Regions from separate parts of the Streptomyces sp. NBC_01314 genome, predicted to be linked through region 2. Evidence: riboswitches for the same ligand, from Rfam matches in the RefSeq annotation. Region 2 holds a riboswitch; each other region holds the start of a gene.
What was found. Region 2 has a riboswitch for cyclic di-AMP ahead of OG622_RS29880 (transglycosylase family protein). Riboswitches for the same ligand answer to the same signal wherever they lie in the genome.
Positions count from the first base shown of each region.

Region 1 (10,089 bases), 2.3 Mb from region 2:
CCGTCATGCGTCCATCGTGACGGCCGAGCCGGTCCGATGGCAGTCGGGATGACCCTGGTCGAACCCTGATATCCGCCCGGGGATGTGTTCGATCATGGCTGGGCCGGAGATCAGGGGCGTCTCGGGGGTCGACCCTGATGCCTCGATCCGCCGTGCGTGTGAACATCGATGGCATGCCGGAAGCCGCAGCACTGCCAGTCGACACTCCGCGGCCCCCGCGCAAGCTCTACCGCAGCAGCGACGGACGCTGGCTCGGGGGCGTGGCGCGAGGGCTCGCCGGACATCTCGGCCTGCCCGTGACCTGGGTGCGGCTCGTGTTCGCCGGCCTCTTTTTGGCGGACGGCCTCGGCGCCCTGGTCTACGCGGCCTTCTGGTTCTTCGTCCCGCTCGGTGTGGGAGGCGTCGACAACCAGCGGTCCCCGTCCATCGCCACCGAGACCTCTCCCGACGGCCGCCGCAGACTTGTGGCCCGCAAGCCCGACCGCGGCCAGATGGTCGCTCTCCTCCTCATGGTCGTCGTGGCCATGGTCTTCGTCGGCAATGTGGACCTCGGCGAGGCCGCCAGGGCCTATCTCTGGCCGACCGTGCTCGTCGCGGCCGGCGTCGCCCTGGTCTGGCGTCAGGCGGACAACGCACGGCGGGCCCGGTGGGCCGAGGTCGGCCGTCGGCGGCGCACGATCACGCTGCTGCGCTCCGTGGCCGGTGTCCTGCTGGTCACCGCGGGCGTGTCCGGGATATTCGTCCTGCAGGGCTCGGCCGCCCACCTCGGCTCGGTACTGCAGGCCGCGCTCGCGGTCCTCGTGGGCATAACGCTGCTGGCCGGCCCGTACCTCGTCCGTATGACCCAGGACCTCTCCGAGGAGCGACTGATGCGCATCCGCGCCCAGGAGCGCGCGGAGGTCGCGGCCCACGTCCACGACTCGGTCCTGCACACGCTGACGCTGATACAGCGCAACGCGGACAGTCCGAACGAGGTCCGCCGCCTCGCTCGCGCCCAGGAGCGCGACCTGCGGAACTGGCTGTACAAACCCGAAGGCACCGGAAAGGACGAGGACGACGAGCCCGGCACCCTCGCCGAGGCCGTGCGGCGGAACGCCGCGGAGGTCGAGGACAAGCACGGCGTCCCGATAGAGGTGGTGGTCGTCGGCGACTGCCCCCTCGACGAAGGACTGACCGCGCAGATGCAGGCCGCGCGCGAGGCGATGGTGAACGCCGCCAAGTACGGTGGCGAGGGCGGCGCCGTACAGGTCTTCGCCGAGGTCGAGGGAAGGACGGTCTTCGTGTCCGTCCGCGACCGCGGTCCCGGCTTCGACCTCGACGCGATACCCGCCGACCGCATGGGCGTCAGAGAATCGATCATCGGTCGCATGGAGCGCAACGGAGGTACGGCACGACTCCGCGCCGTACCGGACGGCGGCACGGAGGTCGAGTTGGAGATGGAGAGGGCGGAGACGACGTCATGAGTGACGCGAACGGGGCGAACGACCTTGCCGCACAGAGCGGTTCGGGCACTGGCCCGGACAGGGACCAGCGAGGTCCGACCGCGCGGGGCACGGATGCGGCCGAGGGCCTGCCCAACGAGTCCGGGAGGTCCGATGCGCCCGACAAGGCCACCACGTCCGGCGATGCCGGCGTGACCGTCGTACCCGGGAAGTCCGCCACGGCCGGCCCGGCCGCTGCGGCAGGGGCTGAGGCCGATGCCGGTGTCTCTGGGCCCGGGCGGCACGTCCGGGTCGTGCTGGTGGACGATCACCGGATGTTCCGTACGGGAGTGCGGGCCGAGATCGGGCAGACGGACCATACCGGCGTGGAGGTCGTCGGGGAGGCGCCCGACGTCGACCAGGCGGTGTCGGTGATCACTGCCGCACGGCCCGAGGTGGTGCTCCTCGATGTGCATCTGCCCGGCGGCGGTGGTGTCGAAGTCCTGCGCCGCTGCTCGGCGTTGATGGCGGACGCCGAGCAGCCCGTCCGGTTCCTCGCCCTGTCCGTGTCGGACGCGGCGGAGGACGTGATCGGCGTGATCCGGGGCGGAGCGCGCGGCTATGTCACCAAGACGATCACCGGTTCCGACCTCGTCAACTCCATCTTCCGGGTGCAGGAAGGCGACGCGGTCTTCTCTCCGCGCCTGGCCGGCTTCGTCCTCGACGCCTTCGCCTCCACCGACGCCCCGCCCGTCGACGAGGACCTCGACCGGCTCACCCAGCGCGAGCGCGAGGTGCTGCGTCTCATCGCCCGCGGCTATGCGTACAAGGAGATCGCCAAGCAGCTCTACATCTCGGTGAAGACGGTGGAGTCCCATGTCTCCGCCGTGCTGCGGAAGTTGCAGCTCTCCAACCGGCACGAGCTGACGAGATGGGCGACGGCACGACGCTTGGTGTGAGGGTGGGCACTGGTGCCGATGCCGGGTCCCTGGTGCTGCCGTCGGGCAGCGGCTGATGTGTGCTGGTCGGCCCGAGCCACCCGGCTTCGGACAGCCGGCCACCGTCACCCAGCTCAAGGCGCCCGGCCTAAGGCACCCAGCCCAAGGCCCAAGGCGCCAGACCGATGCACCCGCAACCACGGCACCCGCGGCCACGCCGCCCGGTTCAGGCCACCCGTGTGGCCCCCACGTACGGCATCTCGTCGAGGGGTGCCACGCGTACCGGGGCCGAGGGGTTCGGGGCGTGGATCATCTGGCCGTTCCCGATGTAGATCCCCACGTGGCTGATCCCGGAGTAGTAGAAGACGAGGTCGCCGGGGAGGAGTTCGGAGCGGGCGACGCGGCGGCCGGCGTTGATCTGGGAGTAGGTGGTGCGGGGGAGGGAGACGCCGGCGGCGCGGTAGGCCGCCAGCGTGAGGCCGGAGCAGTCGAACGCGCTGGGGCCGGTGGCGCCCCAGACGTACGGGCTGCCGAGCTTGGAGTATGCGTAGGAGACGGCCGCGGCGGCTCGGGAGTCGGGGGCGTCGGCGGTGGCCGAGGCGGGGGAGACCGGGCCGGTGAGGCTGCGCCGGGACGAGGTGGAGGAGCGGGAGGCGTGCCCCGCGGTGCCCCCCGCGACGTCATACCGCGCGCGGTCCTCGGTGGTGAGCAGGCCGAGCAGCTGCCGTGCGTCGGTCAGCTTCGAGGTGACGGTCTTCTTGTGCCGCTTCAGCTCCGTCTGCCGGGTCTTGAGCGTGCCCAGTTCGACGCGGGCGGCCCCGCGCAGCCGTTCGATTTCCAACAACTGCTTCCGGACGCTCGCCACGTCCGCCGACTGTCGGCTGCCGACGCGCTCGGCGAGGGCGGCGCCGTCCAGGTACTGGTCCGGGTCGGCGGAGAGAGCGAGCTGCCAGGAGGGGTCCATGCCCCCGCCCCGGTACTGCGCCGCCGCCAGTGAACCGAGTTCGTCCCGCGCCGAGTTGAGTCGTTCGGTGCGGCGGGCGGCCTGGTCGCGCAGCTCTTCGAGGTTCTCCCGCGCCTTGTCGGCCTTCTCCTTCGCGCCGTTGTACTTCTCGGTGGCGACCTCAGCCTCTTGATACAGCTTGTCCACTTTCGCCTTGACCTGGTCAGGCGTGAGCTGTGGATCGGCGTGGCCGGTGCCGTCGAAACCGGTCGCGGTCGCCGCGCCCGCGAGGGCGAATGTCGCGGCCGTGCGGACCGTGTGGCCGCCGAGTGAGCGCTGTCTGGGCTTGCGGTGCGCTGCCACGTGGAGTCCATGTCCTCTCCGTACGACCGCCGTCCGCAGTACGAACATCGTCTGTCCGTACGGGCCGCCTGGGGGGAGCGGTGACGCGTCCGGCGACGGCCCGCACAGGGGGGAGCGGGACGCCGCCGGACCTTCTCGGCGGTGGTGTCCGACTGCCGCCCCTGGCCAGGGCGGCGGTGGGGAGCCGGTCACCTGAGAGGACGCTAAACCTGGCCGTGACCGCACCGTAACGCGTTGTGCGGAAGTGGCGGGCACCGACCGCGAGGTGACCGTATGTGACCGCGATCCCGTCCTGGCGCCGCCGACTTCACGCTGCGCTATGACCGATGCGGCCATTTCGGACCGGAAGAGGGTGCGATGGTGCTATACGGCGCATATATGCAAGATCATCACGGGTTTCTCCGGACGCCCGGGGCGCTCCGAAGCCCCATTCACCGGCCCCGCGGTTCGCTGCTGCGCTCGCCCCCGGTACCGGCGGAACGCAGGCCTCTCATTAGGCTCCGCGCATGGACGTACTCATCCACATCCTCGTCGCCCTCCACATCATCGGCATCGCCTCCCTCCTGGGCGGGTTCCTCACCCAGATGAAGGCCATGGGCCAGGGCACCGCCCGCTTCGTCCCGGCCATGCTCCACGGTGCCTTGACCATGCTGGTCACCGGAGTGCTCCTGGTCGGCCTCAACCAGGCCGACGATCAGCCCGTCGACAACATCAAGATCGGCGTCAAACTCGCGCTGCTGATCGTGATCCTGGGGCTCGTCTACGTGAAACGGGACGAAGAGACGGTGGAGAAGCCGCTGTTCGGCCTGGTGGGCGCGCTGACCGTCGCGAACATCTTCATCGCGGTGCTCTGGACCTGACGGAAGCTGGGGTGTGAACGCTCGGTGGCCGCGATGATGAGGAGATGCGGTACGGGGGGCGCCTGAGATGGCTTCTCATGGGTTTGTGGGTCTTGGCTGCCATCGCGTTGGGCTATGGCGTATGGACGGGCGGGCCGGCCCAAGTGGGTCGGGTTCTGCTGGCGCTGGTGGCGGTGCCGCCCTCCGTCGAGATGATCCGAGCCCTTTCGGGGGCTGCTGGGGGGAGTCCGTCCGGAGACAGGCCGGCTCCACCGTCGAAGCCGCCTCGATACTCTGCGCGCCGCGTGGACCTCCCGGCTGCGGTCGGGAGACGGGTTGGGCGGCGCGGGGCGGTACTGGCTCGGAACCCTCGGGCTCGCGAGTTGCTGGAGCTGCGGGGAGTGTGGTTGCCGGAGCGGTTCCTGTGGCTGTGCCAGTTGCTCTCCGGCGGGCTGCCCCATGATCTGTTGCGCGTGGTGATGAGCCTGGTGACCGCCAAGTCGCTGCGCGGGCTCAGCCGGCTTCCCGATCTCACCCTGGAGCTGATCCGTACTGACGCGGCCGCCGTGCTCACCGCGCAGACCCGCTTCACCTCCTCGCTCGGTGGAGACGGGGCCCGGGAGGCCCTGCGCTGGATGGCCGGGGCCTCCCAGGCGCCCGTGCTCCCCGACAACTGGGAGCGGTTGATCCGCCGGGCGCCCGACCTGTCGACCACGGCCGAGTACGGGACGGTGCGCGCCGTGGAACAGGTCCGGGCCTACCGGTACCTCGGCGCGACTGTGCTGCGCACCTGCACCGGACCCGCCGCCGACACCGCCCTCACCCACCTGTGGGAGACCTCCCCCGAGTGGCTGGACCGGCCGGCACCCGCCCGCGCGCAGCCGGCGACCGAGCCCGAGGTGGCGTGGGCGGCGGTGCACCAGTTCCGTGAGGGGGTACGAGGGCTGGAGCCGCTGGTGCTGTGAGGGTCTACGCCGGCCGCACCACGCTGTGGATCGACGACTCCCCGTCGGAGAAGACCGACTCCTCGCGGACGTACGCTCCCGGCTTCGGGGAATGGATCATCATGCCGTTGCCGATGTAGAGGCCGACGTGGCCGATGTTGTCGTAGAAGAAGACGAGGTCGCCCGGTCTGGCGTTGGCGAGGGAGACGGTCGCGCCCGCGGTGGCCTGCTCGTAGGTGGCACGGGGGAGGTCGACGCCGGCGGCCTTCCAGGCGGCCTGGGTGAGGCCGGAGCCGTCGTAGGAGCCGGGGCCGGTGGCGCCCCAGACGTACGGCTTGCCGATCTGCGCGCGGGCGAAGGCGAGGGCCTTGGCGGCCTTCGAGGCGTAGGTGGAGTCCTCGGCCGGGGCGGTCGTCCTGACGGCGGTGCCGGTGGACGTCTCGGTGCCGGAGGAGGCCTCCTCCCGGGTTCCCTGGCCTCCCTGGGTGCCCTGAGCTTCCTGGGTCTCCTGAGTCTCCTGGGCTGCCTGGGGCGCCGTCTGTGCCGCCTGCTGCCGCGCGAGTTCCTCGGCGGCCTCGCGGTCGGCCTCCTCCTGCTCGCGCTGTTCGATCGCGGCGAGCCGGGCCTTCTCCTCGGTGGTGAGGGTGGAGAGCAGGGTGCGGGCCACGGCGAGCTTCGCCTGGACCTTGGCCTTGCTGCTCTTGAGGGTGTTCTGTGACTCGGTGAGCTGTTCGAGGCTGTCGCTCGCCCCCTGACGCTGCTCCGTCGACTCGGCCTGCTGGGTGACGTACGTGTTGTCGACGGCGTCCTGCCGGCGATCGGTCAACCGGTCCGTCAGCTGGTTCTGGTCGAGGTAGCCCTGCGGGTCGTCCGCCAGGAGCGGCGAGGCCTGGTCGGGGGCGGCGGCGCCCGCGAGGTACTGGGCCGCGGCGGACGAACCGAGTTCCCCCGGCGCCCCGTCGGGTTTCCCCGTGCGCTTGGCGACCCCGTCGGGGAGGGTGTCGACCTGTTTCTTCGGCCTGGTCGTCCTCTCCTTGGCCGCGCTGTAGTTCTCGGTCGCCGAACCGGCCTTGCGGTAGAGGTCGTCGACCTTCTTCTCGACTTCCTCCAGGCTCGGCTTGTCGTCGGTCGAGGGCGCGGCGGCGGCCGTCTGGGAGAGCAGGGCCACGGAGGTGAGGGCGGCCGTGGCGAGAGCGGGGGTGCGTATGCCCGCGCGCGTTCCGGCCGGACGCGGCTTGCGGTGCGGCGCCATGGTTCGGCGTCTCCTTCCGTTGTCCGCCTACCGGGTTAGCTGTCGGGTTCGGGCGCAAGCTTCGGAAGGTTTGCCCTACGACCCTTGCCGCGTGCGGCGGTCGGGTCGATTCACCCCAGAGATCGGTGGGTCCCCGGCTCCGGCGGCCTCGGGAGGCATACCGGACTCGGCGGAGGCTGTGCGGCCCGGCGACGTTCGCCGGTTGGGTCGTACGGCCCTAAGGAAAAAGCTAGCCAACTCGTGTGGCCCGTGTGAAGGTTGATGTGCGATATGCCCGATACGTTTTCGTGACCTTAGCCTCTTCGGCGCGACAAGCGGTACGCTCGATGGCTCACCGTCGCACGGCGGTCGCGGTGAGTGTCGGGTGCGGACTTCCCGGGGCGGCCTCTCGCTGTCAGTGGGGGCGCCTAGACTCGGAGAGCGATGAGCAGCCTCTTTGACGACAGCTTCCTGGCGGACCTCCAGGCCCCTCGCGGCCACGCGGAGGAACCCCCGCCGCCGCCCGAGGACGATCACGTACCGGAGCCGCTTCCGGACGATCTGTTCGGTGGGAAGTTCGACGCGCCTCCGGACCGGGACGCCTACTACCGCGACGGCGCCCCCCGCCCGGCGATCGACGCGGCGGCGCTCCTGGACGGGCTGAACGAGAACCAGCGCGCGGCCGTGGTCCACGCGGGCTCGCCCCTGCTCATCGTGGCCGGTGCCGGCTCCGGCAAGACCCGGGTGCTCACCCACCGCATCGCGCATCTGCTCGGCGAGCGGCAGGTCCACCCGGGCCAGATCCTCGCGATCACCTTCACCAACAAGGCCGCGGGCGAGATGAAGGAGCGCGTCGAGCACCTCGTCGGACCGCGCGCCAACGCGATGTGGGTCATGACCTTCCACAGCGCGTGCGTACGGATCCTGAGGCGCGAGTCGAAGAGACTCGGCTTCACGTCCTCCTTCTCGATCTACGACGCGGCCGACAGCAAGCGGCTGATGGCGCTCGTCTGCCGTGACCTGGACCTCGATCCCAAGCGCTTCCCGCCCAAGTCCTTCAGCGCCAAGATCTCGAACCTGAAGAACGAGCTGATCGACGAGGAGGACTTCGCCGCCCAGGCCTCCGACGGTTTCGAGAAGACCCTCGCGCAGGCCTACGCGCTCTACCAGTCCCGCCTCCGCGAGGCGAACGCGCTCGACTTCGACGACCTGATCATGACGACGGTCAATCTGCTGCGTGCCTTCCCGGACGTCGCCGAGCACTACCACCGCCGCTTCCGGCATGTGCTCGTCGACGAGTACCAGGACACCAACCACGCCCAGTACGCCCTGGTCAGAGAGCTGGTCGGTACCTCCGAGCACCCCGTTGGCGTACCGCCCGCCGAGTGGGACGTACCCCCCGCCGAGCTCTGCGTCGTGGGTGACGCGGACCAGTCGATCTACGCGTTCCGCGGCGCGACCATCCGGAACATCCTCCAGTTCGAGGAGGACTACCCGGACGCGACGACGATCCTGCTGGAGCAGAACTACCGCTCCACCCAGACCATCCTGAGCGCGGCCAACGCCGTCATCGAGCGCAACGAGTCCCGCCGCCCCAAGAACCTGTGGACGAACGCGGGCGCGGGTGCGCAGATCACCGGCTATGTCGCCGACACCGAGCACGACGAGGCCCAGTTCGTCGCCGACGAGATAGACCGACTGACGGACGCGGGCGACGCGAAGGCCGGCGACGTCGCCGTCTTCTACCGGACGAACGCCCAGTCCCGAGTCTTCGAAGAGATCTTCATCCGCGTCGGCCTGCCCTACAAGGTCGTCGGCGGTGTCCGCTTCTACGAGCGCAAGGAGGTCCGGGACGTCCTCGCGTACCTGCGCGTTCTCGCCAACCCGGAGGACTCTGTCCCGCTGCGCCGCATCCTCAACGTGCCCAAGCGCGGCATCGGCGACCGCGCCGAGGCCATGATCGACGCTCTCTCGCAGCGCGAGAAGATCAGCTTCCCGCAGGCCTTGAAGCGCGTCGACGAGGCGTACGGCATGGCGGCCCGGTCGACGAACGCCGTCAAGCGGTTCAACACGCTGATGGAGGACCTGCGGACCGTCGTCGAGTCCGGCGCCGGACCGGCCACCATCCTGGAGGCGGTCCTCGAACGCACCGGCTACCTGGCCGAGTTGCAGGCGTCGACCGACCCGCAGGACGAGACCCGCATCGAGAACCTCCAGGAACTCGCCGCCGTGGCACTGGAGTTCGAGCAGGAGTCCGGGGCCGCGGAAGGTGAGGGCGAGGCGGCGGCCGCGACTCCCGTCGGGCTCCCCGCCTTCCTGGAGCGGGTGGCGCTGGTCGCCGACTCCGACCAGATCCCGGACGACGAGGAGGACGGCTCGGGCGTCATCACGCTCATGACCCTCCACACCGCCAAGGGCCTGGAGTTCCCGGTCGTCTTCCTGACCGGCATGGAGGACGGCGTCTTCCCGCACATGCGCGCCCTCGGCCAGGCCAAGGAACTGGAGGAGGAGCGTCGCCTCGCGTACGTCGGCATCACCCGCGCGCGTGAACGGCTGTACCTCACCCGGTCCTCGCTCCGCAGCGCCTGGGGCCAGCCCTCGTACAACCCGCCGTCCCGCTTCCTGGAGGAGATCCCGGCCACGCACCTGGAGTGGAAGCGCACGGGCGCCTCCGCACCGGTGTCCTCGGGGCCGGCCGCCGGGATCGCGTCCTCACTGTCCTCGTTCCGTTCCCGCTCCTCTGCCTCCGGCGCGTCCGGCTTCGCGACCCGCCGCACCAACGAGAAGCCGGTGGTCTCGCTCGCCGTGGGCGACCGCGTCACCCATGATCAGTTCGGCCTCGGCACGGTCGTCGGCGTCAACGGCACGGGCGCGAACGCGGAGGCGACGGTCGACTTCGGCGACACCAAGCCGAAGCGGCTGCTGCTGCGGTACGCGCCGGTGGAGAAGCTGTAGCGAGCCCTGCGCGGCGAGCGTTCCGGCCGCGGTGAGACGGAATCGGGCCCCTGCTCGGCAGGGGCCCGGTCTTCGTTCTCCGTGTCCGCGACGGGAGGCGTCGCGGCGTCGGCTACGTCGGGTCCAGCCCGTGGCTGCGCAGCCACGGCAGGGGGTCGATGGCGGAGCCGCCCGCCGGGTGGACCTCGAAGTGCAGGTGCGGGCCGGTCGAGTTGCCCGAGTTGCCGGAGAAGGCGATGGTGTCGCCGGCCTGGACGGTCGTACCGGAGGCGACCTTGTACGTGGAGAGGTGGCAGTACCAGGTCTCGGTGCCGTCCTTGGCGGTCACGATGACCATGTTGCCGTAGGCGGGGTTCCACTGCGTGCGCACGGTGCCGTCGGTCGCCGCCATCACCGTGGTGCCGTACGAGACCGGGAAGTCTATGCCGGTGTGCAGGGACATCCAGTTGACGCCG
Region 1 is NZ_CP108394.1:4,409,006-4,419,094, reverse strand. It holds gene OG622_RS19325 (PspC domain-containing protein) at 1-7, opposite strand, end outside; gene OG622_RS19320 (PspC domain-containing protein) at 174-1,463, shown strand; gene OG622_RS19315 (LuxR C-terminal-related transcriptional regulator) at 1,634-2,380, shown strand; gene OG622_RS19310 (NlpC/P60 family protein) at 2,586-3,665, opposite strand; gene OG622_RS19305 (hypothetical protein) at 4,172-4,525, shown strand; gene OG622_RS19300 (hypothetical protein) at 4,912-5,469, shown strand; gene OG622_RS19295 (C40 family peptidase) at 5,474-6,700, opposite strand; cyclic di-AMP (ydaO/yuaA leader) riboswitch at 6,709-6,882, opposite strand; gene pcrA (DNA helicase PcrA) at 7,124-9,634, shown strand; gene OG622_RS19285 (M23 family metallopeptidase) at 9,747-10,089, opposite strand, start outside.
Region 1: linked by a shared signal. The riboswitch ahead of OG622_RS19295 (C40 family peptidase) and the one ahead of OG622_RS29880 (transglycosylase family protein) in region 2 are both predicted to bind cyclic di-AMP.

Region 2 (10,089 bases):
CGGCCACCAGGTCCAGTACGGCGTACAGGTCCCCGTCGATGCCGAGGTCACCGGCGACCCAGGCGCGGGCCAGGCCCAGTTCTCCCGGCTTCCACAGCAGCCGGCGCAGGGCCCTGCGGTTCCGTACCACCAGCTCGGGGGCGTCCGGCGGGCCCGCCGTCGAATCGTCCCAGGCCCGCAGCCGGACCGGGAGCGGGGCTCCCGACACCTGCTCGAACAGGTTCTTCAGCCGCGACGCGGCGTCCTGCATGGCGTACACCTCCGTGACAGGACATCCCGGAATGTCCAACGCCACGGTAAACACGGGTGGGGGTCTGCCGTAGTCCCGCTGTGAGGTGTGTTGTTCGGCTGCGGGTCCGGTGGGGCTTCTCGCGCAGTTCCCCGCGCCCCTCAAGGATCAGGCCCCTGCGGGCCTGAAAGACCACGGCCCTGCGGGCCGAAAAGCACGGGGCGCAGCCCCTGCTTTTCAGGGGCGCGGGGAACTGCGCGAGCAACCACGACGCACCCGCACCCGCCGACGCACCCGGGCCCCCGAGCTCTCCCGCGTCACGGACCGAAGAGTCTCGGGAACGCCGAAGGACCTCCCGCACCACGGATGGCGGGAGGTCCTTCGGGTCGTTCGGAGGGTGACCGGGAGGGTCAGGAGGCCTTGGCCTTCTCCTCGGTCTTGGCCGGGGCGGCAGCGACCGGCGCCGGCTTGGCCGCCTCGTAGAACTCCTCGCGGGGAGTCTCGATGGCGCCGAGGGAGACGACCTCGCGCTTGAGGAACATCGCGAGGGTCCAGTCGGCGAAGACACGGATCTTGCGGTTCCAGGTCGGCATCGCGAGGCCGTGGTAGCCACGGTGCATGTACCAGGCGAGACGGCCCTTGAGCTTGATCTTCACCTTGCCCATGACGATCATCGCGACGCCCTTGTGGAGGCCGAGGCCCGCCACCGCACCCTTGTTGGAGTGCGCGTACTCCTTCTGCGGGAAGCCCCGCATGCCGGAGACCACGTTGTCGCCGAGGACCTTCGCCTGACGCAGCGCGTGCTGCGCGTTCGGCGGGCACCAGGCGTTCTCGACGCCGGCCTTGCGGGCGGCGACGTCCGGGACCTGGGCGTTGTCGCCGCCGGCCCAGATGTAGTCGGTGCCGGTGACCTGGAGGGTCGGCTGGGCGTCCACGTGGCCACGGGGGCCGAGCGGCAGGCCGTAGCGCGAGAGGACCGGGTTCGGCTTGACGCCGGCGGTCCAGACGATCGTGTTGGAGTCGACCTCCAGGCCGTTCTTCAGCACGACGTGGCCGTCGACGCAGGAGTTCATGGAGGTGTTGAGGTAGACCTCGACCCCACGGCCCTCCAGGTGCTCCTTGCCGTACAGGCCGAGCTTCGGGCCGACCTCGGGGAGGATCTTGTCGGCGGCGTCGACGAGCACGAAGCGCATGTCCTCGCGGGACACGTTCTTGTAGTACTTCGCGGCGTCGCGGGCCATGTCCTCGACCTCGCCGATGGTCTCGGCGCCGGCGAAGCCACCGCCCACGAAGACGAAGGTCAACGCCTTGCGGCGGACGTCCTCGTCGGTCGTGGAGTCGGCCTTGTCGAGCTGCTCAAGCACGTGGTTGCGCAGGCCGATGGCCTCCTCGATGCCCTTCATACCGATGCCCTGCTCGGCGAGGCCGGGGATCGGGAAGGTGCGGGAGACCGCGCCGAGCGCGATCACCAGGTAGTCGAAAGGCAGCTCGTACGCCTCGCCGACCAGCGGGGCGATCGTGGCGACCTTGCGGTCCTGGTCGATGGTGGTGACCCGGCCGGTGAGGACCTCCGCCTTGGGCAGCACGCGTCGCAGCGGGACGACGACATGCCGCGGGGAGATGCTGCCGGCGGCGGCTTCGGGGAGGAAGGGCTGGTAGGTCATGTACGACCGGGGGTCGACGACCGTGACGGTCGCCTCGCCGTAGCGCATCTTCTTGAGGATGCGCCGAGCTGCGTACAGGCCTACGTACCCACCGCCTACTACGAGGATCCTGGGACGCTCCGTGGTGCTCATGCCATCGAGTATGTACCCGCCATACGGGGGTCGCTCGTGCGCCCCTTCACAAGCTTCTTCACACCCTCTGCTACACTGCGCGGCCCTCGTGTCGCGGGTCCTGGCGATCAGGGGAACCGACCTGCATGAATGACCGATGTCAAGGCCGCGTGAACTGCTGTTCCGGGCCCGCGAACCCCCCGAGCCACCCTCCGGTTTCACACGGACGAGACCCCCGCGAAAGCCCCTCGGGGAAGCCCCGTTGACCCCCCGGAGCCCTCGAAGGCTCTGTGGAGCCTCAAAACATCGCTCAACAGGGCAGATTCTCTTGTGAAGAACTTCACGAAGTTCCTCGAAGGCGGATCGACGAGGGGTGCCGAAGCACCCCTCGGGCGCGCTCATACGTTATCCGAACAGCTCAAGCGAGACTGCCGGCGAGTAGTAAACACTCGCTCACGAGCGTCGCCGAGCGGCTGGGAGAGCCACGAAACCCATTCCGGGGCTCACGCCTCACTCAAGCGACGGACCAGGCGATTCCGTCCAGAATGTCGTGTTCGCTCACCACGACCTCCGCCGCGCCGATCCGCTCCATGATCGAGAGGAGGACCAGGGCGCCCGCGGCGATCACGTCCACGCGCCCGGGATGCATCGACGGCACCGCCTCCCGCTCGGCGTGCGTCGACCGCAGCAGCCACTCGGTGATCTCGCGGACGCGCTCGTACGGGATCCGGGAGTGGTGGATGGCCACCGAGTCGTACGCCGGCAGATCCTGGGCGATCGCGGACAGGGTCGTCACCGAACCGGCGAGCCCGACCAGGGTCCGCGCCTCCCGCAGGGGGACGTCCCGCTCGGCGAGGTCCAGCGCGGCCTCGATGTCGGCGCGGATCGCGGCGATCTGCTCCGGCCGCGGCGGGTCGACGACGGCCCCGTCCCGCAGGAGGTGCCGCTCGGTCAGCCGTACGCAGCCGATGTCCACGGAACGGGCGCCACGTACGTGGTCGTCCCCGACCACGAACTCGGTGGAGCCGCCGCCGATGTCCACGACCAGGTACGGCTCGGCGAGGTCGGCGCGCCCCTTCAGCTCCCTGGTCGCGCCGGTGAAGGAGAACTCGGCCTCCCGGTCGCCGGAGATCACCTCGGGCTCGACACCGAGGATGTCGAACACCCCGCGGACGAACTCGTCCCGGTTCTCGGCGTCGCGGGAGGCGGAGGTGGCCACGAAGCGGACCCGCTCGGCGCCGAGTTCCTTGATGACCGCCGCGTACTCCCGGCAGGCCGCGAAGGTCCGCTCCAGCGCCTCCGGGGCCAGCCGGCCCGTACGGTCGACGCCCTGGCCGAGCCGGACGATGGTCATCCGCCGGTCCAGCTCGACGAGTTCACCGGTGGCCCCCGCGCCGAAGGCGCCGTCGGACACGGTGATGTCGGCGACGAGGAGCCGGATGGAGTTCGTACCGCAGTCGACGGCGGCGACACGGGTCACTGGTCGTCCCCCTTCGAGGGCTCCGGCGCGGGCACCACGCACGGGCCCTTCGCCCACCACTCCGGCAGCATCGCGATCGCCTCGTCGCCCAGCGGGTTGACGCCGGGACCGGCGGCCAGCGAGTGCCCGACGAGGACGTGCAGGCACTTCACACGGTCCGGCATGCCGCCCGCGCTCGGGAAGCCCTCCAGGACCTCGATCTCGTCGCGGCGGGCGATGTAGTCCTCGTGCGCGGCCCGGTAGGCGGCGGCCAGTTCGGGGTCCGTCGCCAGACGCTCCGTCATCTCCTTCATCACGCCGTTCGCCTCCAGCGTGCCGATCGCGGAGGCGGCACGCGGGCACGTCAGGTAGTACGTCGTGGGGAAGGGCGTCCCGTCCGGCAGCCGCGGCGCCGTCTCGACGACGTCCGGCTGTCCGCACGGGCAGCGGTGCGCGATCGCGCGCAGCCCGCGCGGCGGGCGCCCGAGCTGCTGCTGGAAGGCCTCGACGTCGGCGTCGGTCGGCTCGGTGCGCGGGGTGGGCGGCGGAGGGGTCTGCATAACCTGCTACTCAAGTCCTCGGTGTGGCTCATCGGTTCACGGTCACGGGGTGGCCGTTCAGCTGTCGGCGGCGTCGGCCTTGTCGACCCCGTCCCAGACATTGGTGTACCAGGGACGGTCGGCCGCTCCCTGCGTCGTACGGGACTGCTTCGTCGCGTCCGGGTCGATCATGGTGTAGCCGGTCTCGCCCGGCATCACATAGTGCAGCCGCTCCCGGATGCGCTGCTCGGCGTACGCGTCGTCCTGCCAGCGCGCCTTGAGGTCGCGCAACTCCTCGACCCGCTCGCGCGCCTCTTGGCGCTGCCGCTGCATATCGGCGATGTCCGCGCGCTGGGAGACGTACTGCCTTATGGGGTAGGCGAGCGCCACGATCATCGAGCAGAGGACGAGGGCGAGCAGCGCGGCCCGGCCGGTCAGCCGGGAGCGGCGGGCCTGGCGCTTGGTCTGGGAGCGGTAGACACGGGCCGCCGTCTGCTCACCGAGCACCTTCAGCCGGGTCGCGGTGGAGAAACGGTCCCGGTCCCGGTCCTTCACGGCCATGTCCCGCTTCCCCTTCTTCTTCTGCCTTCTCCTGCGTGCACGTGCGTACGTCCCCGCACACGGTACGGGACCGAGTACGGGGACGTACGTACGACGCTTCCTACCTGCCGACCTGCTGCCGTCAGCCCTTGAAGCGGGGGAAGGCGGAGCGGCCGGCGTAGACCGCGGCGTCGTCGAGGATCTCCTCGATGCGCAGCAGCTGGTTGTACTTGGCGACGCGGTCCGAGCGGGCCGGGGCGCCGGTCTTGATCTGACCGCAGTTCACGGCGACGGCGAGGTCGGCGATGGTGACGTCCTCGGTCTCGCCGGAGCGGTGGGACATCATGCACTTGAAGCCGTTGCGCTGGGCCATCTCGACGGCGTCCAGGGTCTCGGTCAGCGAGCCGATCTGGTTGACCTTGACGAGCAGGGCGTTGGCGGAGCCCTCCTCGATGCCGCGGGCGAGACGCTCCGGGTTGGTGACGAACAGGTCGTCGCCGACGATCTGGACCTTGTCGCCCAGCTTCTCGGTGATGGCGTTCCAGCCGGCCCAGTCGTCCTCGTACAGCGGGTCCTCGATGGAGACGAGCGGGTACGCCTCGACGAGCTCGGCGTAGTACTCGGTCATGTCGGCGGCGGAGCGCTCCTTGCCCTCGAAGGTGTAGACGCCGTCCTTGTAGAACTCGGAGGCGGCGACGTCCAGCGCGAGGGCGATCTGCTCGCCGGGGGTGTAACCGGCCTCCTTGATGGCCTCGAGGATGAGGTCGAGGGCGGCGCGGTTGGACTCCAGGTTCGGGGCGAAGCCGCCCTCGTCGCCGAGACCGGTGGACAGGCCCTTGGTCTTCAGCACCTTCTTGAGGGTGTGGTAGACCTCGGCGCCCCAGCGCAGGGCCTCGGAGAAGGACTCCGCGCCGATGGGGGCGATCATGAACTCCTGGATGTCCACGTTGGAGTCGGCGTGCGAGCCGCCGTTCAGGATGTTCATCATCGGAACGGGCAGCAGGTGCGCGTTCGGGCCGCCCAGGTAGCGGAAGAGCGGCAGGTCGCTGGCCTCGGAGGCGGCGTGCGCGACGGCGAGGGAGACGCCGAGGATGGCGTTGGCGCCGAGGGAGGCCTTGTTGTCGGTGGCGTCCAGGTCGAACATCGCCTGGTCGATCAGGCGCTGCTCGGTGGCGTCGTAGCCGACGAGCTCCGGGCCGATCTGCTCGATCACGGCGAGGACGGCCTTCTCGACGCCCTTGCCGAGGTAGCGGTTGGGGTCGCCGTCACGGAGCTCGATGGCTTCGAAGGCACCCGTGGATGCGCCGGACGGAACGGCGGCACGACCCGTGCTGCCGTCGTCGAGGCCGACCTCGACCTCGACGGTGGGGTTGCCTCGCGAGTCGAGGATTTCCCGGGCTACGACGACGTCGATGGACGGCACGAGCATCTCCTTCATGGGATGTGACGCTGGTTGCGCGGGGCCGCTGGGGCCCTGCGACTAGAGCCTAACCGCCCCCGGGCCGTCGGCAGCCGACCGACCGTCCCGTGGACAGACAGACGGTACCCATTGTTCCAGCTCGGAACAAAGGGGGGTGGGCGAGAAAGTGAACAGAAGGAGGGAGCCGCGCGGGAAAACGCGCGAAAAAAGCCCCGCCTCGGTGCGTACGGGGGAATGCGCACCGGGGCGGGGGACCCGTGGGGACGGGGGGACGGCCCTCACGAGGTCTTCACTATGGAGGACACGGATGTGAGTGGGCTGTGGTTCAGCCGGGGAGCGGCCTTGTTTCCTCGGCCCGGCTGAACCCGCCCCGCCTGCCCGGCTGTGGGGGCGGCCGTGGGGATGGCAGGCGTCTGGCGGCCGTCGCGATCGCCGCGGGTCAGCTCAGGTGGAGCTGCTGACCGGGGTAGATGACGTCGGCGTCGTCGATGATGTCCTTGTTCAGCTCGAAGAGCTTCTCCCAGCCACCCTTGACGTTCTTCTCCGCGGCGATGCCGCTGAGGGTGTCGCCGCTGACGACCTTGTACTCGCCGTCACCCTTCTTGACCTTCTTGCCGGTCGGGGTCTTGACGGTGGCGCGCTCGGAGGAGCGGGAGGAGCGGGTGTCCTCGGTGCTCTTCTTGGTGCTCTCCTGCGTGCTCTCCTGCGTGCTCTCCTGCGAGGAGGAGCCGGAGTTCGAGTTGCCGCTGGAGGCGGCGGCGCCGTCGTAGGAGGCGCCGGACAGGCCGGTGCCGCAGACCGGCCAGGCACCCTTGCCCTGGCCCGCGAGGACCTTCTCGGCGATCGCGATCTGCTGGGCCTTGCTCGCCTGGTTGGCGGTGGAGGCGTACTGCGTACCGCCGTAGGCGGCCCAGGTGGAGGCCGAGAACTGCAGACCGCCGTAGTAGCCGTTGCCGGTGTTGATGGACCAGTTGCCGCCGGACTCGCACTGGGCGACGGCGTCCCACTCGGAGGCGGTGGCGGCGGAGGCGGTGCCGGCGACCATCAGCGGGGCGGCGATGGCGGCGGCGCCGGTGACACCGGCGACGGCGATGGCGCGAGCAGCCTTGGACGGGCGACGGTGCTTGCCCTTGCTGGAAAACAGCATGGAGTGATCCCCTCACCGACGCCTACGAGGTGAGCTGTCGGGTTCGGGCCGGTTGAGTTGCCCGGCCGCGCACGCTCGCCTTTCGGCTCACGTCGCGCGGCTTCACCCCAAGCCGGTTCCGGACGTACGACCCCGAAGGGCCGCAACCGCCGGACCCGGCACTTACCTTGGGTCCCCCGCTCCTGCCTACGGCGCTTGACGCGTCGACTGTTCCTCGCGGTCGCTGGCAGGATTCGGCGTGCCGACCGCAAAGGCCCGCTGTGGCGAGCGGTCACGACCGTAAACAGGTGATTGCCCGAATTTCAAAGACGATCAGGGGGTCTGTGATTCATCTCCCACATAGATCAAAACGGGCATTCAGGTACGAACCATGACCCGAACTGTCGCTACTTTTCGCCCGTTTCGGCACCGACTTCGAGGGTCTGACCGGGAAGGATAAGGTCCGGGTCAGTTCCGACCGTGCCCTCGTTCTCGGCGTACAGCTCCCGCCACCCGCCGCCCAGGTCGAGCGAGTTCACGATGCCCGTCAGACTGTCGCCCACACGGACCGTGTACGCGCCGTCCACGACCTCGCGCGCCGCGTCGCCGCCACGGGAGGCGTGACGGCCGGGGGGCACGGAGTCGATGCCTGAGCCATCGCCCGCGCCCGTGTCGGCCTCGACATCCGAGTCGACGTTCTCGTCGGCACTGGCGCCGCGGTGACGGCCGGTGCCGCTGTCGCTGTCATCGGCAGCCGAAGGGCTGTCCTTCTGGCTGGAATTGTCCTGGTTTCCGCTGCCGGAGTCTGCGGCGTCGCCCTCGTCGGCGCCGTCCTTCGCCTTGAGGGAATCTTCGAAGACATCCTCGGACGCGTCCGTGGATTCAGCCGATTCGGGCGATTCGGGCGATTCGACGGAGTCGTCCGTGCCGGTCGATCCGGTCGATCCGGTGGAATCCGACGACTTGGCCGAGTCGGTCGAGTCGGATGAATCCGGTGAACCAGATGAATCGGAAGAACCGGAGGAGCTGTCGGAGTTCGACGAGTCGTCCGCGAGGCCCGTGTCAACGTCGGCGGAACCGGAGTCGCCGCCGAGGTTGTGGAGCAGTCCGCAGGTGGCCCAGACACCGACGCCCTGGTCGGCGAGAACCTTCTCGGCGACCGCTATCTGCTGCGAACGGCTGGCCAGGTCGGCGGCCGTCGCGTAGTCGAGGCCTCCGTACTTCTCCCAGTTCGCCTGGGTCAGCTGGAGGCCGCCGTAGCGTCCGTTCCCGGTGTCCGCGCTCCAGGAGCTGCCACTCTCGCACTCCGCCACCTGGTCCCAGGTGGTTCCACTGGCCGCGCTCGCGCCGGTGGCGCCGAGGAGTGGGATCGCGATGGCCGAGCCGGTCACTCCGGCTGCGACGAGGAGGGCGGGAGCCTGACGGGGGCGACGGTGACGACCGTTCCCGGAGAGCATGCGGTTGCCTTTCACACGACAGCGGTGGCCTGTGCGACGAGCGCACTACGCCCTTCGCACTGACGTGTGAACGTATCGGCAGTCGATCAGTTGTCACAAGTTAATGCAGCACAGATCACGTGAAGATCACAGAGTTGAGGGAGCGTCATCTTCTGATGCGGAATGGGGTATTGCTACGGGCCGCCCGGTTACCGCTACGGACCGCTTACGGGCCGCTCCCGCGGGGTGAATTCCACCGGAAGCGTGCGCAACCCGCGCATGATGAGACCCCCTCGCCACCTCAAATCGGCTGAATCCACTGCGAGTCGCAGATCGGGGAGGCGGGTGAGGAGCGTCGCCAGCGCGGTCTGGCCTTCGAGGCGGGCGAGGGGGGCGCCGAGGCAGTAGTGGATTCCGTGGCCGTACCCGAGGTGCTGGTTGTCACGGCGGGAGAGGTCGAGGGTGTCGGGGTCGTCGAAGCGGGCCGGGTCGCGGTCGGCCGCCGCGAGCACGACGAGGACGGGATCGCCGGGGGCGATGTCCTGGCCGCCGATGGTGAGGGGTTGGGTCGCGAAGCGCCAGGTGGCGAGTTCGACGGGGCCGTCGTAGCGGAGGAGTTCCTCGACGCCGGTTTCGAGCAGCGCGCTCTCCCCGGCGGCGAGGGAGGCCTGGAGGCGGGCCCGCTGGTCGGGGTGGGTGAGGAGGGCGTACGTGCCGTTCCCGATCAGGTTGACGGTCGTCTCGAACCCGGCGAACAGCAGGATGAACGCCATCGCCGCGGCCTCGTTCTCGGTGAGGTGCTCACCGTGGTCGGAGGCGCGGATGAGCGCGGAGATGAGGTCCTCGCCGGGCGTGGGGTGCTCGGTGAGCGCTTCCCGCTTGCGGTGGATGAGGTCGGCGAGATAGCCGCGCATCTTCTTCACCGACCGCGCGACGCCGCCACGCGGGCCACCGCCGTGCCGGATCATCATCCCCGCCCAGTCCCTGAAGTCGTCCTGGTCCTCCCGGGGGACGCCGAGCATGTCGCAGATCGCGTAGATGGGGAGGGGGAAGGCGAACTCGTGGATGAGGTCGGCTTCGCCCTTCTCCGCGAACCCGTCGATGAGCTGATCGGTCAGCTCCTGGACCCGGGAGGCGAACTCGGCGACCCGGCGGGGCGTGAACGCCTTCGAGACGAGGCGGCGGAGCCTGGTGTGGTCCGGCGGATCGATGTTCAGCAGATGCGTCATCAACTCGGCCTTGCGCTCACCGGGGATACCCGTCTTCCCCTTGGCATGCGCGGGCTCGTCGTGATGCGCCGGGTTCTTCGAGAGACGCCCGTCGGCGAGCGCCTGCTTCGCGTCGCTGTGGCGGGTGACCAGCCAGGCCTCCACGCCACTGGGGAGGCGCGTCCTGTGCACGGGGGCGTTTTCTCGGAGCCAGGCGTACGCCGGGTAGGGGTCGGTGGCGAACTCCCAGGTGAAGAGATCGGGCGCGCCGGTTCCCGTGAGGGTGGCGGAGGTGGGTGCGGGCTGGTTGGTCACTCGCCGACGGTATCCGGCCTCTCGGGGCGCCCGGAGGTCCCG
Region 2 is NZ_CP108394.1:6,729,553-6,739,641, reverse strand. It holds gene OG622_RS29910 (class I SAM-dependent methyltransferase) at 1-250, opposite strand, end outside; gene OG622_RS29905 (NAD(P)/FAD-dependent oxidoreductase) at 640-2,025, opposite strand; gene OG622_RS29900 (exopolyphosphatase) at 2,519-3,484, opposite strand; gene OG622_RS29895 (DUF501 domain-containing protein) at 3,481-4,023, opposite strand; gene OG622_RS29890 (septum formation initiator family protein) at 4,081-4,563, opposite strand; gene eno (phosphopyruvate hydratase) at 4,685-5,965, opposite strand; gene OG622_RS29880 (transglycosylase family protein) at 6,402-7,109, opposite strand; cyclic di-AMP (ydaO/yuaA leader) riboswitch at 7,114-7,313, opposite strand; gene OG622_RS29875 (transglycosylase family protein) at 7,496-8,545, opposite strand; gene OG622_RS29870 (cytochrome P450) at 8,740-10,047, opposite strand.

Region 3 (10,089 bases), 2.1 Mb from region 2:
ATGCTCCGACCGCCAGTGCGGAGGCCGCTACAACGAGGGTCGCGACCAGGCAGAACGTCATGGTCGTCGCGTACTTGGTGAGCAGCAGCCGGGTCCGGCCCGCAGGCGAGACCAGCAGATAGCGGAGGGTGCCCGCGTTCGCCTCGCCCGCGATCGCGTCGCCGGCGATCACACCGACCGCCATCGGCAGGAAGAAGGGGAGCGTCGCGGCCAGCGCCGTGAACACCAGGAACAACCCGTTGTTGGTGATCTGTGCGATGAACGCGGGCCCGCCGCCACCGCCGCCCCCACCGCCAGGTCCGCCCCCCGACCCACCACCCGTCTCGATGCGCACCGCGATCCCGACGAGGACCGGCACCGCCGCGAGCACACCCAGCAGCGCGATCGTCCGCCACCGCCGGAAGGTCGTCACCAACTCGCTGCGGAACAGCCCGAAGGTCCACAAGAGGCTGGGCGTACGAGTGGCGACCGTCGGCGAAGCGGCTTCGGCCGCCGCTTCCTCCGGCGTGGCTCCGCCACCGGACATGCCGACCCCCGGCCCCCGCTCCCCCGACGAATCAACCCGCGACATCGAAGCCCTCCCCCGTGAGCGCCACGAACGCGTCCTCCAGTGAGGCGCGTTCGAGGACGAAGCCGCGGACGCGGACGCCCGCGGTGACCAGTGCGGCGTTCAGTTCGGCGAGGTCGCGGTCGGGTGGTGGCGGTTCCGCCGTCACCCGGCCCCCCTCGCCGGCCCCGACCCCGTCGACCCCGAACCGAGTCCCAGCCCGAGTCCCGATCCCGGGCCCAGCGGTCCCGTCCTCCTCCGTCACGACCACATCCCCGATGCCCTGCTCCTTGAGCACCCTGGCCGCGTCCGCCGTGTCGGGGGTGGTGACGACGAGGCGGCCACGCGCACCGGCGGCGAGTTCGGTCACCGCGCCCTGGACGAGGAGCCGGCCGTGAGCCATGACGGCGGCATGGGTGCACACCTGCTCGATCTCGTCGAGCAGGTGCGAGGAGAGGAAGACGGTGGTGCCGTCGGACGCCAACTCCCGTATCAGGGAACGGATTTCACGCATTCCCTGCGGGTCGAGCCCGTTGGTCGGCTCGTCGAGGACGAGGAGCCGACGCGGCTGGAGCAGCGCCGCGGCGAGGCCCAGCCGCTGTTTCATGCCCAGCGAGTACGCCTTCGCCTTCTTTCCGGCGGCGGCCGCGAGCCCCACCCGGTCGAGGGCGGCCGCGACCCGCGTACGCCGGGTGCGCGGGTCGGCGGTCGGGTCGGCGGAGTCGTAGCGCAGCAGGTTGTCGCGGCCGGAGAGGAACCCGTAAAGGGCGGGCCCCTCGATGAGCGCGCCCACGTGCGGGAGGACGGTCCGGGTGGAGCGCGGCATGGGCAGGCCGAGGACCCGGGCCGTGCCCGAGGTCGGCTCGATCAGGCCCATCAGCATGCGGATGGTGGTGGTCTTGCCCGAGCCGTTCGGGCCGAGGAAGCCGAAGACGCTGCCGCCGGGAACCGTCAGTTCCAGGTGGTCAACGGCCACCTGGCCGCCACGGAAGATCTTGGTCAGCCCCTGGGTGTGAATGGCTGCGTCGGTCATGGCTCCCCTCGGGTACGGCCGGTGGGCCGGGACGGCGGTGTCGCCGTCCCGGCCCACCGGCCAGACGTGGCTACTTCGCCGCGTTGGCCGCCTTCACGAGCGCGTCCTTGGTCACGGCACCCGCGTACACCTTGCCGTCGTCGGTGAAGAGGACGTTGATCAGCCGGGTCTTGAAGACCGTGCCCGAGCCGAACTCGCCCTTGACCTGGTCGCCGAGGGAGTTCAGGAACCCGTCGACCCGGGCGTCGCCGGAGGAGTCGCCGCCGCCGGTGGGCATGCCGCCCTCGGCACCGCTGTCGAACTCGGCGATGGTGCTCCAGCCCTTGCCGATGGTCTTCAGCCCGTCGAGCCCGCTCGCGAACTCCTCCTCGGAAACCTCGGAACCCTTGGGGCCCTTGGAGCCCTTGTGCTCCTTGAGTCCCTTGCCGTCCTTGGACGGGCCGTTCTTGCCGAACTTGTGGTCGCCCGACTTCGCGGCCTCGCCGGCCTCGTCGGCCTCGGTGACCTTCGCGCCCTTCGGCGGGGTGAAGTCGAACGTCGAGGCGCTCGGCTTGCCGAAGTCGACCTTCGTGAAGCCCGCGTCCACGACGGCGGCGCCGCCGCTCGTCGGGGTGAGCGTGAACTTCAGCGGCAGTCCCGTCTTCGCGTCGACGGCGATCGATATCGCCCCGACCGTCGAACCGGACTGCTTCGGCTTGATCACCAGCTTGTACGCGTCCCGTCCGGCGACCTGTGCGGTCCCGTCGACGGTCACGGACGTGGTGTCGTCGACGGCCTTCAGGGCCTCCTCGGCGAGCTTCTGAGGCGTGGCGGGCACGTCCTCGGCGGTGTCGGGAGCGCCCTTCGGGGCCTTCCGGTCCTTGCCCTTGGGCGCCCGCTGGTCCTTGCCCTCGTCGGCGCCGGTCGCGTGGTAGACCTCGTTCGAGGCGCTGTCGTACGCCCACAGGTCGTCGCCGTTGTGGATGACGCTGTACTCGGCGGCGTCGTCCAGCAGCGACAGCCTCTGCTTGTCGGGGCCGTCGGTGGCGACCCTCAACGTGTGGGTGCCGGTGGCGAGTTCGAGGAGCTTGGTGGAGGGGTCGGCGGCCGATCCGCCGTCGCCCCCGGAGGGCGCCTGCGAGGCGAGGCCACCCACGAGACCGCCCAGGTCGGGCAGGCCCAGATCCGTGGTGATCTTCACCGTGCCGGACACCTGCTGTACGTCCGACGCGGCGATCTTCTCGATGAGTTCCTGCGCGCTGATCTTCGGCAGATCGGGGTCGCCGGAGCCGGCGAAGGCCGGGACGAGCCCGATGGTCGCGGCGGCCACGCCCAGCACGGTGACCGGGACGACGTACCGCGCGGCCTTGCGTCGCCGTGCCGAGCGCATCTCCTCGGCCTCGGCCGCGAGCGCGGCGGCGTCGCCGGACCGGGTGCTGTCGTCGGTTTCGTACGGTGCCATGTGTGCCTTACCTCCGTCGTCGGCGGCGGCGTCTACTCGGAGCCGCCATTCTCACCCGAATCGGTGAGGAGTGGTGATACCCATCTGACCAAATCGGCGGACGGGAATCGTCAGACTCGGGACTCAACTCCGTGTACTGCTACGGGATGACATGGCGACCCGCACGGGATGACATGGCGAGGCGGCGCATCCCCGCACCCCGTAGGGGTCGTCAGGGATGGCGCCGCCGGTCGAACGCACGCGCTAGCGGTGGATGGGTGTGGTCCGGCCTCGTCATCCCGTACGGGACGTGGTCCGCCTCGTACGGGACGTGGGCAGTCCGGGGCCGGGGGTGGCAGTCCGGGGCCGGCGGTGGCTAACCGGCGCGGTGCACCACCGCGTCGCACAGCTCCACCAGTGCCGCCTTCGCGTCGCACTCCGGGAGCGGTGCCAGGACGGCCCGCGCCTCCTCCGCGTAGCGGACCGTGTCACGGCGGGCCTGCTCAAGGGCGGGGTGGACGCGCAGCCGGGCCAGCGCCTCGGCGTGGCGGGCGTCGTCGGTGAGGTCGGAGTCGAGCAGTTCGCACAGGGCGATGTCGTCCGGCAGCCCCAGCCGCCCCGCGCGCTCACGCAGCCGCAGCACCGGCATGGTCGGCACACCCTCACGGAGATCCGTGCCGGGCGTCTTGCCGGACTCGTGCGTGTCGGAGGCGATGTCGAGGACGTCGTCCGCGAGCTGGAAGGCGACACCGAGCCGCTCCCCGTACTGGGTCAGCACGTCGACCACGGTCTCGTCGGCGCCCGCCATCAGCGCGCCGAGCCGCCCGGCGACCGCGACCAGCGACCCGGTCTTGCCGCCCAGCACGTCGAGGTAGTGGTCGATCGGGTCGCGTCCGTCGCGCGGCCCGGCGGTCTCCAGGATCTGCCCGGTGACCAGCCGCTCGAAGGCCTCGGCCTGGATGCGGACGGCGTCGGGACCGAGGTCGGCGAGGACGTGCGAGGCGCGGGCGAAGAGGAAGTCACCGGTCAGCACGGCCAGGGAGTTGTCCCAGCGGGCGTTGGCGCTCGGCACGCCCCGGCGCACCTCGGCCTCGTCCATCACGTCGTCGTGGTACAGCGTGGCGAGATGCGTCAGCTCGACCACCACCGCCGAGGGCACGACACCCGGCGCGTACGGGTCGCCGAACTGCGCCGCGAGCATCACCAGCAGCGGCCGGAATCGCTTGCCGCCCGCGCGCAGCAGGTGCTGGGCGGCCTCCTGGATGAACGGGACCCCGCTCTTGGTCGCCTCCAGCAGACCCTCCTCGACGGCCGCCATTCCGGCCTGGACATCGGCTTCGAGAGCCTGGTCCCGCGCGCTCAGCCCAAACGGCTCGACGACGGTCACGAGGGTTCTCCTGTCTGCTGACGTCTGATGACGGTCACACGGTCGGTCTAGGTCGCTCTCACAGTCGATGACAAAGTCTGTCGATCTGTCGCTGTCATCACCCGAGTCAGCGTATCCGGTCACCTTTCGATCACCACGAGCGCCCACGGCTTCGCCCCGGGTGGTATGGACCGCACTCCCCATATTCTTGATCAACTGGTCCGCGCCGATATTCACCGACGCGCGTGCCGCCCCGGCCTCGACGACCCGCCCCGGGTACCCGCCGCTCCCCCGGAGACGCCCACGTGCTGCCCGGCCGGGCGAATCCGTGCTCGCAGGCCCACCGCTTTCCACCCATATGCACCACTTCACTCCAGCCCGAGTTGACCTATTTGCCGCTTACTCGACACTTCACCCGACTTCTCCCGTGAGTTGGGTCACGGGCATCCCGCGCGGCGCCCTCACTCCATGCCGCCGACTTTCCCTTTGCGGTAGGCAAGTTGAGCCATGAACAGCACCCCGACAGCAAGGGCGAAACGCGGCAAACTCAAGGTCAACTGGATCAAAGCGCCAAACCGGGACTTGTTCCCTTCGTGTGCTCTCGCATACGTTCACACCTCGTCCGGACGGACCGCCGAATCCTGCCGCCGCCCCGGACCCCCCACCCATCACCACTCATCCACGCACGGCAGGAGCGGGGGACCCAGGTAAGCCGTCGGTCCGATTTTCCCCATTCGGACCGGCTTGGGGTAAAGCCACGCGCAGTACGCCCGGCGGACGCCGCACGCACAGCGACCGCCGGGACGACACGCACGGCCGGGCATCTCCAGCCCGAACCCGACAGCTCACCCCGTAGGCGACGGAGAGGAATCCGCCATGCTCGCACGAGGCAAACACCGCCGCCCCAAAAGCAACGCGCTGACCCGCGGCCTCGTCGCCGCCGGAACGGGCGGGGCCGCACTGGCCCTCCCGCTCACGGCCGCCACGACCGCGAACGCCGCCGCCCCGACCCAGGCCGCCACCTCCGTACAGTCGGTTCCACAGTCCGCGCCGGCCGTGGCCCTGCCCAAGCCCACGACGTACACCGTGGCCTCCGGTGACACGCTCTCCTCCATCTCGCGCAAGCACCACACCAAGGGCGGCTGGCAGCGGCTCTACAAGAACAACCGCGCGGCCATCGGCGACAACCCGGCACTGATCCGGCCGGGCCTGAAGCTGAAGCTGAACGCGACGAAGCCCTCCACGGCGCAGAAGGCGTCGACGGCCTCCACGGCCACACAGGCGTCGGTCAAGACGTACGCGAACAACCTCGACGGCTGGATCCGCGAGTCGCTGGACATCATGGCGCAAAAGGGAATTCCCGGGACGTACGACGGGATCTACCGCAACATCATCCGTGAGTCGTCGGGCAACCCGCAGGCCATCAACAACTGGGACTCCAACGCCGCCGCGGGCATCCCGTCGAAGGGCCTCCTCCAGGTCATCGACCCGACCTTCGCCGCGTACCACGTCTCCGGCACCGTGTACGACCCCTACGACCCGGTCGCGAACATCACGGCGGCGTGCAACTACGCCGCCGCGAGGTACGGCTCGATCGACAACGTCTTCGGCGCGTACTAAGCCCTCCAGCTCCACCTTCTCCACCTGCTCCACCTTCTTCACTCTGTTCCCCTGGGCCGGCGGGCCCAGGGGAACAGGCATGTGCGGGAAGAGCCGTTCACGGAAGGGCGGTGCACGGCAGAGCCTTCACGGGAAGAGCCTCTCCAGCACCACCGCGATGCCGTCGTCCTCGTTGGAGAGGGTCACCTCGTCGGCGACGGCCTTGAGTTCGGGGTGGGCGTTGGCCATGGCGACCCCGTGCGCGGCCCAGTCGAACATCGGGATGTCGTTGGGCATGTCACCGAAGGCGATGGTCCGGTCCGGGGTCAGTCCGAGATGGTCGGCGGCCAGGGCGAGGCCCGTCGCCTTGGTGATGCCGCATGGCTGGAGTTCGACGGTGCCGGGACCCGACATGGTGACCGTCGCCAGCGACCCGACCGCCATCCGCGCCGCCGAGGCCAACTCGTCGTCGGACAGATAGGGATGGCGCAGCAGCACCTTGCTGATCGGCTCGCACCACAGGTCGTCCCGGCGCGGCACCCGTACGGCGGGCAGCGTGGGGTGCGGCATGAGGTAGCCCGGCTCGATCAGGGTGAGGCCGTCGACCCCGTCCTGGTCGACGGCGGCGTACACCTGTCCGACCTCCGCCTCGATCTTGCCGAGCGCGGTCTCGGCGAGTTCCCGGTCCAGGGTGACGGACCAGAGCAGCCGGTCCGCGCCGGTGTCGTACAACTGCGCGCCCTGTCCGCACACCGCGAGCCCCCTGCTGCCGAGGTCCTCCAGCAGTGGTCGCACTCTCGGTGCCGGCCGTCCCGTCACCACGAGGTGCTGAGCACCGGCCCTCGTGGCCCGCGCCAGCGCGGCGAGGGACCGGTCGGAGAGCGTGTCGTCACTGCGCAGGAGCGTTCCGTCCAGGTCAGTGGCGATGAGTGAATATGCGGTGGGTGCGGCCATGATCAGAGAATACGGATGCGGCGCCCCATCGGTTCGACGCGAACCGGACGACGTCCGGCATCCCGACCGCCCCACGACGCCCCTACGTCAACCCCCGTTGCCCGAACGCGAGTTCACGGAGCCAGCCGGGGGTCGCGTCGCTCGAAATGGCCGCAGGCCTTGAACAGGCCGCAGGCCTGAGACGACCGCAGGCCCTGAGACGGCCGCGGACCTTGAGACGACTGCGGCCCTGAGACGACCACAGGCCTTGAAATGGCCGCAGGCCTTGAAAGGGGCGCGGGGAACTGCGCGAACAACCCCCACGCACCCGCACCCCGCAGCCCACCGAACCGACCGAGCCCATCCCGGATTCCGCTCACCAAACCTACGCGCCGAAGCCACATGCCGAGCCGGGGCGAAGCGAACTCCGTCCCGCACACGAACCGCATCACCGGCCCGGACCTACCCACCCCGTCCGCGCCCCCAGAGGACGCCGATCCGGAACCCTCCCTTCCAACCCTCCCCTACCAGGACATCGCGAACTCTTCAGACACTCCCCGATCTTCACACCGCCCCGTAACGTGTGCCGCGACCAGACGTACGACGGAACGCACGAGAGCGAGGCAGCCCCCGATGCCCCCCTTCGATGTCCCCGAAGGCGATCCCTTCGACGTCCCCGAGGGCCACCCCTTCGGCATCCCGGAGGGCCATCCCTTCGGGCCGCACAACCTGCCCTACGGTGTCTTCTCCCCCACCGGTTCCGACGCCCGTACGGTCGGTGTCCGCCTCGGCGACCACGTCCTCGACGCCGCCGCGGCGGCCCGCGCCCTCGGTTCCCCGTACGCCGCGCTGCTGGCCCACCCCACGCTCAACGCCCTGCTGGCGGCGGGGCGCACGGCCTGGTCGGACGTCCGCCGGGCGCTGACGGCGTGGCTCACGGTGCCCTCGCACCGGGAGACGATCGCGCCGCACTTCCACGCGCTGTCCGACGTGACCCTGCATCTGCCGTTCGAGGTGGCCGACTACGTCGACTTCTACGCCTCCGAGAACCACGCGCGAAACGTGGGCCAGATCTTCCGTCCCGACGCTCCGGACCCGCTGACCCCCAACTGGAAGCACCTGCCGATCGGTTACCACGGCCGGTCCGGCACGGTCGTGGTGTCCGGGACGGAGGTGGTACGGCCGTCCGGCCAGCGCAAGGCGCCCGCCGATCCGGCGCCCGTGTTCGGTCCGTCCGTCCGGCTGGACATCGAGGCGGAGGTCGGTTTCGTGGTGGGGGTGCCCTCGGAGATGGGGCGGCCGGTGGGGTTGGGGGACTTCCGCGACCACGTCTTCGGGCTCTGTCTCCTCAACGACTGGTCGGCGCGTGATCTGCAGGCCTGGGAGTACGTTCCGCTCGGGCCGTTCCTCGGGAAGTCCTTCGCGACGTCGGTCTCGGCGTGGATCACTCCGCTGGACGCCCTGGACGAGGCGCGGGTGTCACCGCCGGAGCGCACGTACCCGCTCCTTCCCTACCTGGACGACTCCGCGCCGGACTTCGACCCCGGGGGGTACGACCTCCGTATCAGTGTCGCCGTCAACGGGCATGTCGTCTCGGAGCCGCCCTTCACCACGATGTACTGGACCGCCGCTCAGCAGCTGGCCCACATGACCGTCAACGGCGCGTCCCTCCGTACGGGCGACCTCTACGGCTCCGGGACGGTCAGCGGGGCGGACGCCGGACAGCGGGGCTCGCTGTTGGAGCTCACCTGGAACGGACGGGACGTCCTCGATCTCCCCACCGGCAAGCGCACGTTCCTGGAGGACGGCGACGAGGTGACCCTCACGGCTTGGGCGCCGGGGCCGGGTGGGACGAAGGTGGGGCTGGGCGAGGTCAGGGGCCGGGTCAGGGCTCGGGACTGACGGGTCAGGGCGGTACGCCTCCGGCGGCCGGCCTGATCGTTGCGTGCTCGGGGGCTTCGGTGGTGGGCGCGTGCTCGCCGTGGGGGTGCTGCGCCGGGGGCGGGGTTCCGTCCGCTGTGGTTGCTCGCGCAGTTCCCCGGGCCTCTTCGGGGCACGGCCGTGGCGCATGTGCCGCCCACCCTGCCGACCGCCCTGCCGCGCTACCCGGCTGCGCCCGCGGATGTGCATGGCGCTGGAGCGGCTGCCCACCCCACCGCCACGCACAACCGCGGGCAATCGTGCCGCCGGGCCGATGGGAAGGGTGGCCGCGGCGCCTCGTGACCGCCGAGCCGTGGAACCCGCCTCGCCCCGCCAGCCCAGCCCACCTCACCTCACCTCACCTCACCTCACCCAGTCCACCCCAGCGCAACGGCACATCCCAGCCACCGGCCCTCCGTTCCCACCCCTCGGACAACCCGGTGGCAGATCTTCGTCACGCCCCCGCAAAACCCCAGCTCAGAGCACTCGACCGCGGTCGGCCACATGGCGCAACACTCCGGCAACATTCCCTTCCCCACCATTTCGGTATGGTTCAAAACATGCCACCCACCGACCGCATCCGAGACCACGCCGGCCTGGGCGCGACCACCGTCGCCGCCCACCGGACGCGTCGTCGGCTGCGTGCGGACCAGGCGCGGCAGCTCGCCGACCTTCTCCGCCGCCAACTCCTCACCGGCGGCTTCGAGAACGGCACCCTTCCCCACGAGTCCTCCCTCGCCCTCGACTACCGCGCGACCCGCAACACGGTCCGCGAGGCCCTGGACCTCCTCCGCGCCGAAGGCCTCGTGGAACGGTTCCCCGGCGTGGGCACCGTCGTCGTCGCCCAGAAGTACCCCCACGGCCTCGACCACCTGATGGGCCTCGCGGAGACCCTCCGTGAGCACGGCACGGTCACCAACGAGGTCCGCACCATGGGCCCCGCGCCGGCCCCCACCCCCGTGGCCGACCGCCTCCATCTCCAGCCCGGCACCGACGTCCTCTACATCGAACGCCTGCGCCGCCTGAACGGCCTTCCCCTCTCCCTCGACCTCACCTACATCCCCCTCACCCTCGGCTCCCTCGACATCGGCACCGCGCTCCTCGGCGCCGATGTGGAGAACACCGACGTCTTCCGCCTCCTGGAGACGATCACCGGCCGACGCCTCGGCCACGCCGAGATCACCCTGGAGGCGGTGAACGCGGACACCCACTCCGCCGCCGTACTCGAAGCCCCACGCGGCTCGGCCGTCCTGATGCTGGAACGCCTCACC
Region 3 is NZ_CP108394.1:4,616,278-4,626,366, forward strand. It holds gene OG622_RS20235 (ABC transporter permease) at 1-571, opposite strand, end outside; gene OG622_RS20240 (ABC transporter ATP-binding protein) at 558-1,580, opposite strand; gene OG622_RS20245 (outer membrane lipoprotein carrier protein LolA) at 1,651-3,021, opposite strand; gene OG622_RS20250 (polyprenyl synthetase family protein) at 3,377-4,387, opposite strand; cyclic di-AMP (ydaO/yuaA leader) riboswitch at 5,033-5,238, shown strand; gene OG622_RS20255 (transglycosylase SLT domain-containing protein) at 5,243-5,986, shown strand; gene OG622_RS20260 (HAD family hydrolase) at 6,113-6,919, opposite strand; gene fahA (fumarylacetoacetase) at 7,532-8,800, shown strand; gene OG622_RS20270 (GntR family transcriptional regulator) at 9,379-10,089, shown strand, end outside.
Region 3: linked by a shared signal. The riboswitch ahead of OG622_RS20255 (transglycosylase SLT domain-containing protein) and the one ahead of OG622_RS29880 (transglycosylase family protein) in region 2 are both predicted to bind cyclic di-AMP.